2 linked regions of the Bythopirellula goksoeyrii genome follow. The main gene of each other region encodes a partner of the protein of the gene in region 2 in a complex. Links are inferred from orthologs where the notes say so. Each region holds a gene or a part of one and is shown on either strand. Other genes may lie near its edges.

Region 1 (3,175 bases), 140 kb from region 2 along the record:
ATTGGCCAACCCAGGCGGGCTTGGCAAGGTGGACGACGCCGATGTGAATCAACCGGCCCCCGATATCACGCTCCTCGCCGCGATGCAAACGGGAGCAGAGCGGGACTTGGTTGCACGACAATACACGAACAACTTTGAACAGGTACTCTGGGTGGCTGAAAGAATCTCTGCCGCCGGCTTGCCGCTTAGTGTGTCAATCGTCGTAGCTTTCCTTGAGTTGCTGGCAAACCACCCCGATAGCCTCATCACCCGCAAGTGTGGAATCGAAATCAGCAAACAAGTATCACAACGGGCGGCACATGTCCTCTCACTTGGCAGACCCGGAGACGAATTATTTGATCGAGAAATCGCCGAGTTCGATTTCTCGCTCCGCACCGACGGCCACCGCCGCAATCCGGGCACATCGGCAGACCTGATCGCGGCGGCGCTGTTTGTCCTCCTGCGTGAGAATCGCCTAGAATGGCCTGTAAGGTTTTATTAGTCGCTGGCGCGACTAGAAGCGTTAGCGCCTGGAGTACTTAGCTATGTCTGAATCCTTTCATGTCCGCCTCAGCAAAGAACGCTTTGTCTTTAGCGCTGCGCACTTTATCACGTTCAATGGCGACATCTGCGAACCCTTGCACGGACACAACTACCACGTGACGGCCGAAGTCAACGGCCCACTCGACGAGAACCAGTATGTCGTTGATTTTATTCTGGTCCGAGACGCCTTGCAGAAGATTGTTGATTCGCTCGACCACCGAATGTTGCTTCCGCTGGAGCATCCGACGATAGGAGTCACTGTCGAAGGAGAGGAAGTCGAAGTAACCCACGGCGTGCGACGTTGGGTCTTCCCTCGGCAGGATTGTGTGTTGTTGCCGATGGCCAATACCACAGCAGAATTGTTAGCGAAGTATATCGCCACCCTCCTGCTCGAAACGCTGCCAGACTGCACACCCTCACGCCTCAGCGTCGGCGTAGACGAATGCGACGGCCAGTGGGGATACTACGAAACTAACCCCTAGCCGGGCCGCAACGCGGCACACGGCTCCCGGAGGTCGTAGCCTAGCGACTATGACACCAATGCTAGCACGGGCTCAATCATCAAACTCTACTTAAGTTCCCCAAATGGCTAGTCGATGCTAATTCTGAGACTCCACTGGCGCAAATGCTGCGCTGAACTCTTGTCTGACGAACTAGCATGAATGACCTCCGCAAAGCCGCTGTCTTGCTCGCCTCACTACCGGAAGAGGAGGCTGTAGCCATCTTGTCACGTCTGGATGCCAAGCAAGTAGAAGCAGTCTCGATTGAACTAGCACGACTCAAGGGCGTCCCTTCGGAAGAACAAGACCAAATCATCTTGCAATTTGCAGAGTCAAATCCTTCAGGCTCTGTTGAATCAGGAGGTCTCGACCGAGCCAAGCAACTTGTTCAGATGGCACTGGGTAAGAATGCCAATTCCACTCTGGATAATATCCGACAATCGATCGAAGAGGTTCCTTTCTCTTTTCTGCGCCATGTCGATAGTCAGAATATTTTGACCTACGTAGCGGATGAGCACCCTCAGACGATTGCGCTCATTCTTTCACACTTGCCGGCCCAGACGGGAGCCGAGATACTCGCGGGACTTCCTACCGAGCGTCAGTTGTCCGTCGTGCAACGTGTGGCGGCCATGGGGCAGACCAGCCCCGATATTATCCATGAGGTAGAGCAGGGTCTCGAACGCCGTATGTCGAGCCTCATGGGTCAGAGTTTCGAGAACGCCGGCGGAGTAGGGGCGGTGGCAGAAATGCTCAATGTCTCCGACCGCTCAACAGAAAGAACACTCTTAGAAAATCTCTCTCAGGAAGACCCCGATCTGGTCGAGGAAATTCGCAGATTGATGTTTGTCTTTGAAGATATGGTCAAGTTCAACGACAAAGACATGCAAATCGTGCTCAAGAATGTTGATAATTCCCAGTGGTCAATGGCCTTGAAGGGTGCTAGCCCGGAACTCAAGGAGAAGGTGTTTGGCAATATGTCACAGCGAGCAGGTGACATGCTTCGAGAAGAGCTGGAATTCCTGGGGGCCGTGAAGCTTTCAGCCGTTGAGGCCAAACAACAGGAAATCGTCGATATTATTCGCCGCCTCGAGGATAGTGGCGATCTCGAAATCAATAAGGGTGCCGAAGAGGAATTGCTGGTCGAGTGAGCCTAGTGAACGGCGCGAAACCAAATTCCGGCCGCTATTGTTTTCCTATCCCTCAATTCCTTCCATAGTTTCCCTGCCCCCCTCCAAGGACCTGTTGGGATGCGTTAGTATGGGTCGCTGTCTTCCGACTTTTTGGAGCAGTCGACCATGTCAGCCACCCCGATGATGAAGCAGTACCACGAGGCGAAAGCGGCCGCTGGGGATGCGCTGCTCTTATTTCGCATGGGCGACTTTTACGAGCTTTTTTTTGAGGACGCCAAGACGGCCGCCCGAGTGCTAGGGTTGTCCCTTACGAGTCGCGACAAAGGGGAGAATCCCGTCGCTATGGCTGGCTTTCCTCATCATCAGCTCGATAGCTATCTAACCAAGATTATTTCCGCCGGGTTACGGGCCGCAGTCTGCGAGCAGATGGAAGACCCACGTCAGGCAAAGGGGATCGTCAAGCGGGCAATCACTCGCGTGGTGAGTCGAGGCACGGTGACCGACGACGCGCTGCTCAATCCAGCGGAAAGCAATTTCCTGTTGGCGATTTCGCGCAACTTGCCGAAGTTCGACGGACACTGCGGGCTTGCCTGGATCGACATCTCCACGGGCCGCTTCGAGGCAACTGTCATACCGAGCGAGAAGTTAGAAGACGAGTTGGCGCGTGTCGCCCCGGTAGAGATCATCGTCAGCGAGGATTCTTCCCCGCTTCCAGCGTCGTGGAGCGAAGGTCGCTTGACGACTCGTCGCCCAGCATGGTCGTTTGGCACAGAAGCGGCACTCACAGCCCTCACCAAACATTTCGGCACGCAGTCGCTCTCTGGCTTTGGCTTTGAAGAATCGGACTCCCCTGCCCTCTCCGCTGCAGGAGCTGTGCTCGACTATTTGACCGAGACGCAAAAAACCTCTCTCACCCACATTGCCGCCCTGCTCCCTCATCGGACGGGAACTTCCCTGGAAATCGACCAAGCAACCCGCCGCAGTCTAGAGATTTCGCATTCTTTGCGAGAGGGACGCCGCGAA
Region 2 (3,187 bases):
GTGACCGTTCCTGCGATGGGGCCAGCACCGATCGCACTCGACTTCGCATTCCCCGTCAGCAGTGCTCCCTTCGATCGCGAACAGGTGTTCAGCTTTAGCCTAGGATTCGGTCGCTAAACACTGGTTTTTTGCTCTCGCATGATGTCTCAGCCGGACCGCCACGCGGTCCGGGATGCTGAGAACTCCCGGTGGCAGGTGTGCCTCCGGCTATGAATGCAACCCCAATTCCTATCAGGGAACTTCATCCTCGACGCACGGTGCCGAGTTGACTTCCACAGGCGGCGTACTGTATCGCCAGCGAAAGTAATCAAGATGATAGGGGTAAGGTCGCTGATACCAACTCCCACCGTAGACTTGCGGCGGAAATCCAAAGCCATACCCGATCCCAAATGGATATCCACCAGGAAATCCCCAATTGCTACCTGCTTGGGGAAAGCCACGGTCACGCTGATAAACTGGTGCAACTTCTTCGCCGACGGCCATGGGTACTAATTGCAAAGTGAGCAGCGCGCTCAGAAACACATTTCGAAGTAGATGAATCACAACTAACGCCTCTGTGATACCAAAAGAGAGTCTCCAGTCTCCATACTAGGCAGAAGCATTTTTGGTCGTCAAGTATTCTGGCCAACTTCCTTTCAAGCCACCGGCGGAAGCCGGTGGTTTGAATAGGCAGATCGCGAAAGTCCCTATATCTGTTGCAACCCTAACGACTTTGTATTGACAAGAGCCATTCGCATAAGGCAAATAGCTCAAACTAATGCTCAAGAAAAGTGCCGCACTTAGGGCACTTGGCATACCACATCGGCACCCTTTCGCCACACTTGCATTTAATGTTGTGACGAATCACCGATGAGCCAAGCAAGCTAACGCTACTGTCGTTGGAATGAGGATCGTGGTCATCGAGAACGGACGAATCTCCGCCAGGGTTGTGCTCCTGACGCACCGCGCGGAAAGCCGCCGACGACAATACATCTGAAGAAGTAGCATCGGGAACAAGCACCTTGACCTGGCCAGGGCAAAAAGGACACAGTCCCTTCTTGCCGGCATACTTGTCTTTAACCTTAAATTCATGTCCGTTGGGACATGTCACTGAGATTCCCATGAGTAGGTCTCCCATTTCGCCGCTTGCGGCTTAGCGGCATTGCCGTGCATTGACCACTATTCAAACTATGATCAAGCGTGAATACGCTAACGAGTCATTCGAATTCGAACCAGAAAAGCTAGTCTGTCTACTTCTATTCTCACTTGCCACCCCCCCCAATGTCAATTACTTCGTCTCTCAAGTCAGCAAATCAAGCACTTTCTGCCTGTGATTTCGCTGTGGACAGGGCTTCGTGCGGTGCAAAATGCAGGTGGTGTTCCTCATGCAGGTCGGTAATTTCGATTGCCTTGCGACCCTTATATTGGCCGGGTTTAGCATGAAACTTCGACTTTCCCTCGACTGAAACGACCAACGGTTTGGAAACGTCCTGCTCGGTAGCAATAACATCCCCAACCTTGAGGTTGATCAGATCGGCAGTGGAGATGTTCGTCTCAGCCAAGTTGACAACCACTTCGACAGCAGCATCTGACAATCGGTCGCTGAGCATCTGAATTGATTCCGCCGTCGGTGGTTTCTTGCGATAGCTGACCCAATTGTTCGACGAAAGTTTGTGGCTCACACGTTCAATTGAGTTATAGGGAATGCAAAGATTGATCATTCCCCGAGTTTCACCAACCGTTAACTCAAAGCTGATCAGCACGACGACTTCATTGGCGGGAATGATCTGAACCAACTGAGGGTTACTTTCCACACGGTCGACCTCAAGATCAAACTTAAGGACATTCTCCCAAGTCTGCTGCATCTCACGCAAGAAAAGACCCGTGATGCGTGAAACGAGCCTTAATTCGATTTCTGTCAAAGGCCGCCGCACTGGTGCGGTCGACATCGTATTCCCACCCAGCAGTCGATCGATAATCGGAAACAAAATCGAGGGATTCAAGTCGAGAATCAATTGCCCTTCCAGTGGAGGGGCATTGATGATGTTGAAGCAAGTTGGGTTTTCTAGACTAAAAACGAACTCGCTGTAGGTCAACTGATCGACACTTGTCAGTTTAACTTCAACGATATTGCGCAGCATTGCCGAAAGAGCGGCACCGAAGTTCCTGCCGAAGCCTTCGTGCATTGTCTGCAAGGCGCGCATTTGCTCCTTGCCGACTCGCTCGGGCCGCTTGAAGTCGTAGACAGTGACCTTCTCACGAGGCCGAGAAGCCATCGAACCGCCAGCCTGCGGGTCTTGGAGATCCGGTTCGCTCTCCAGAGAAGTGAGCAAGTTCTCCACTTCTGCCTGGCTCAGTACATCGCCTGCCATTTCGCACTCCTTTGCATTATCATAAAGTGAGTAAGTGTAGCATTTCTTACCTACTCACCTACTCCACCTACTCACTCCCCAACCTACTTCCTCGTCTGCCCACTCCCGTGAACCACATACTTGTAACTGGTCAATTCCTCGATACCGCACGGGCCACGGGCATGGAATTTATCGGTACTAATACCGATTTCCGCTCCAAGGCCAAACTCGCCACCATCGTTGAATCGGGTACTGGCATTAACCACCACGGCCGAGCTATCGACTTGGGCCGTAAACGTTTGGGCGGAGGTCAGATTGTCGGTAACGATCGCATCAGTGTGTCCCGATCCATAGCGATTGATGTGTTCAATCGCTTCAGCCAACGATCCGACGACGCATGCGGAGATCGTTGGACCTAGGAATTCCGTGGCATAGTCCTCTTCGGTCGCAGTTATGGCGGCGGGAACAAGCTCGCAAGTCCGTTCGTCCCCGCGAATTTCCACGCCTTTTTCTTCCAGTGCTTTTGCCGCTCGAGGTAGAAATTCACTGGCAATATCTGCATGCACTAGCAACGATTCGGCTGCGTTGCAAACTCCCATTCGCTGGCATTTGGAGTTCACCAAAATGTCGGTCGCCATATTCATATCGGCTGCGGTGTCCACGTAGACATGGCAATTGCCCGTGAAATGCTTGATTACAGGCATTTGTGCCTCAGCTGCCACGCGTCGAATGAGCCCTTCCCCGCCACGGGGAATTGCCACGTCTATAGACTCCGGCAGGCGCAAGAAATGCCCAACCGCCTCTCGATCCGTAGTATCGACCAACTGTACTGCGTCGGCAGGGACACCTGTCTCGGT

The links.
Region 1: the proteins of fliM (region 2) and fliG are in contact, whole or in part, in a crystal structure (PDB 4QRM), measured with the Thermotoga maritima proteins. The link is inferred for Bythopirellula goksoeyrii from one-to-one orthologs. Residues at the interface, in WP_004081085.1 of Thermotoga maritima: Tyr124, Leu127, Asp128, Ile130, Met131, Gly132, Gly133, Pro134, Glu136, Pro139, Arg141, Thr144, Glu145, Ile146, Glu147, Ser149, Ile150, Lys153; in WP_004082903.1 of Thermotoga maritima: Phe122, Ser125, Glu126, His127, Pro128, Gln129, Thr130, Val133, Glu157, Arg161, Leu164, Leu165, Arg167, Ser169, Glu171, Val172, Glu175, Ile176, Asn179, Lys182.

What each region holds. Positions count from the first base shown.
Region 1 is NZ_CP042913.1:2,009,006-2,012,180, reverse strand. What follows is about bases 323-3,175. They hold fliG (flagellar motor switch protein FliG), read left to right. Parts: upstream 323-1,180; coding sequence 1,181-2,170; downstream 2,171-3,175. Other genes in these bases: mutS (DNA mismatch repair protein MutS), read left to right, coding at 2,318-3,175; Pr1d_RS08015 (6-pyruvoyl trahydropterin synthase family protein), read left to right, coding at 525-1,004; Pr1d_RS08020 (triphosphoribosyl-dephospho-CoA synthase), read left to right, coding at 323-481. In the rest of the region: more of Pr1d_RS08020, read left to right, coding at 1-322. UniProt on the Bacillus subtilis protein: One of the proteins that forms a switch complex that is proposed to be located at the base of the basal body.
Region 2 is NZ_CP042913.1:1,869,825-1,873,011, forward strand. The notes cover bases 323-3,187. They hold fliM (flagellar motor switch protein FliM), read right to left. Parts: upstream 2,352-3,187; coding sequence 1,293-2,351; downstream 323-1,292. Other genes in these bases: Pr1d_RS07465 (hypothetical protein), read right to left, coding at 323-543; Pr1d_RS07470 (hypothetical protein), read right to left, coding at 755-1,117; Pr1d_RS07480 (glutamate-5-semialdehyde dehydrogenase), read right to left, coding at 2,435-3,187. Also shown: Pr1d_RS07460 (POTRA domain-containing protein), read left to right, coding at 1-117; more of Pr1d_RS07465, read right to left, coding at 232-322. UniProt on the Bacillus subtilis protein: One of the proteins that forms a switch complex that is proposed to be located at the base of the basal body.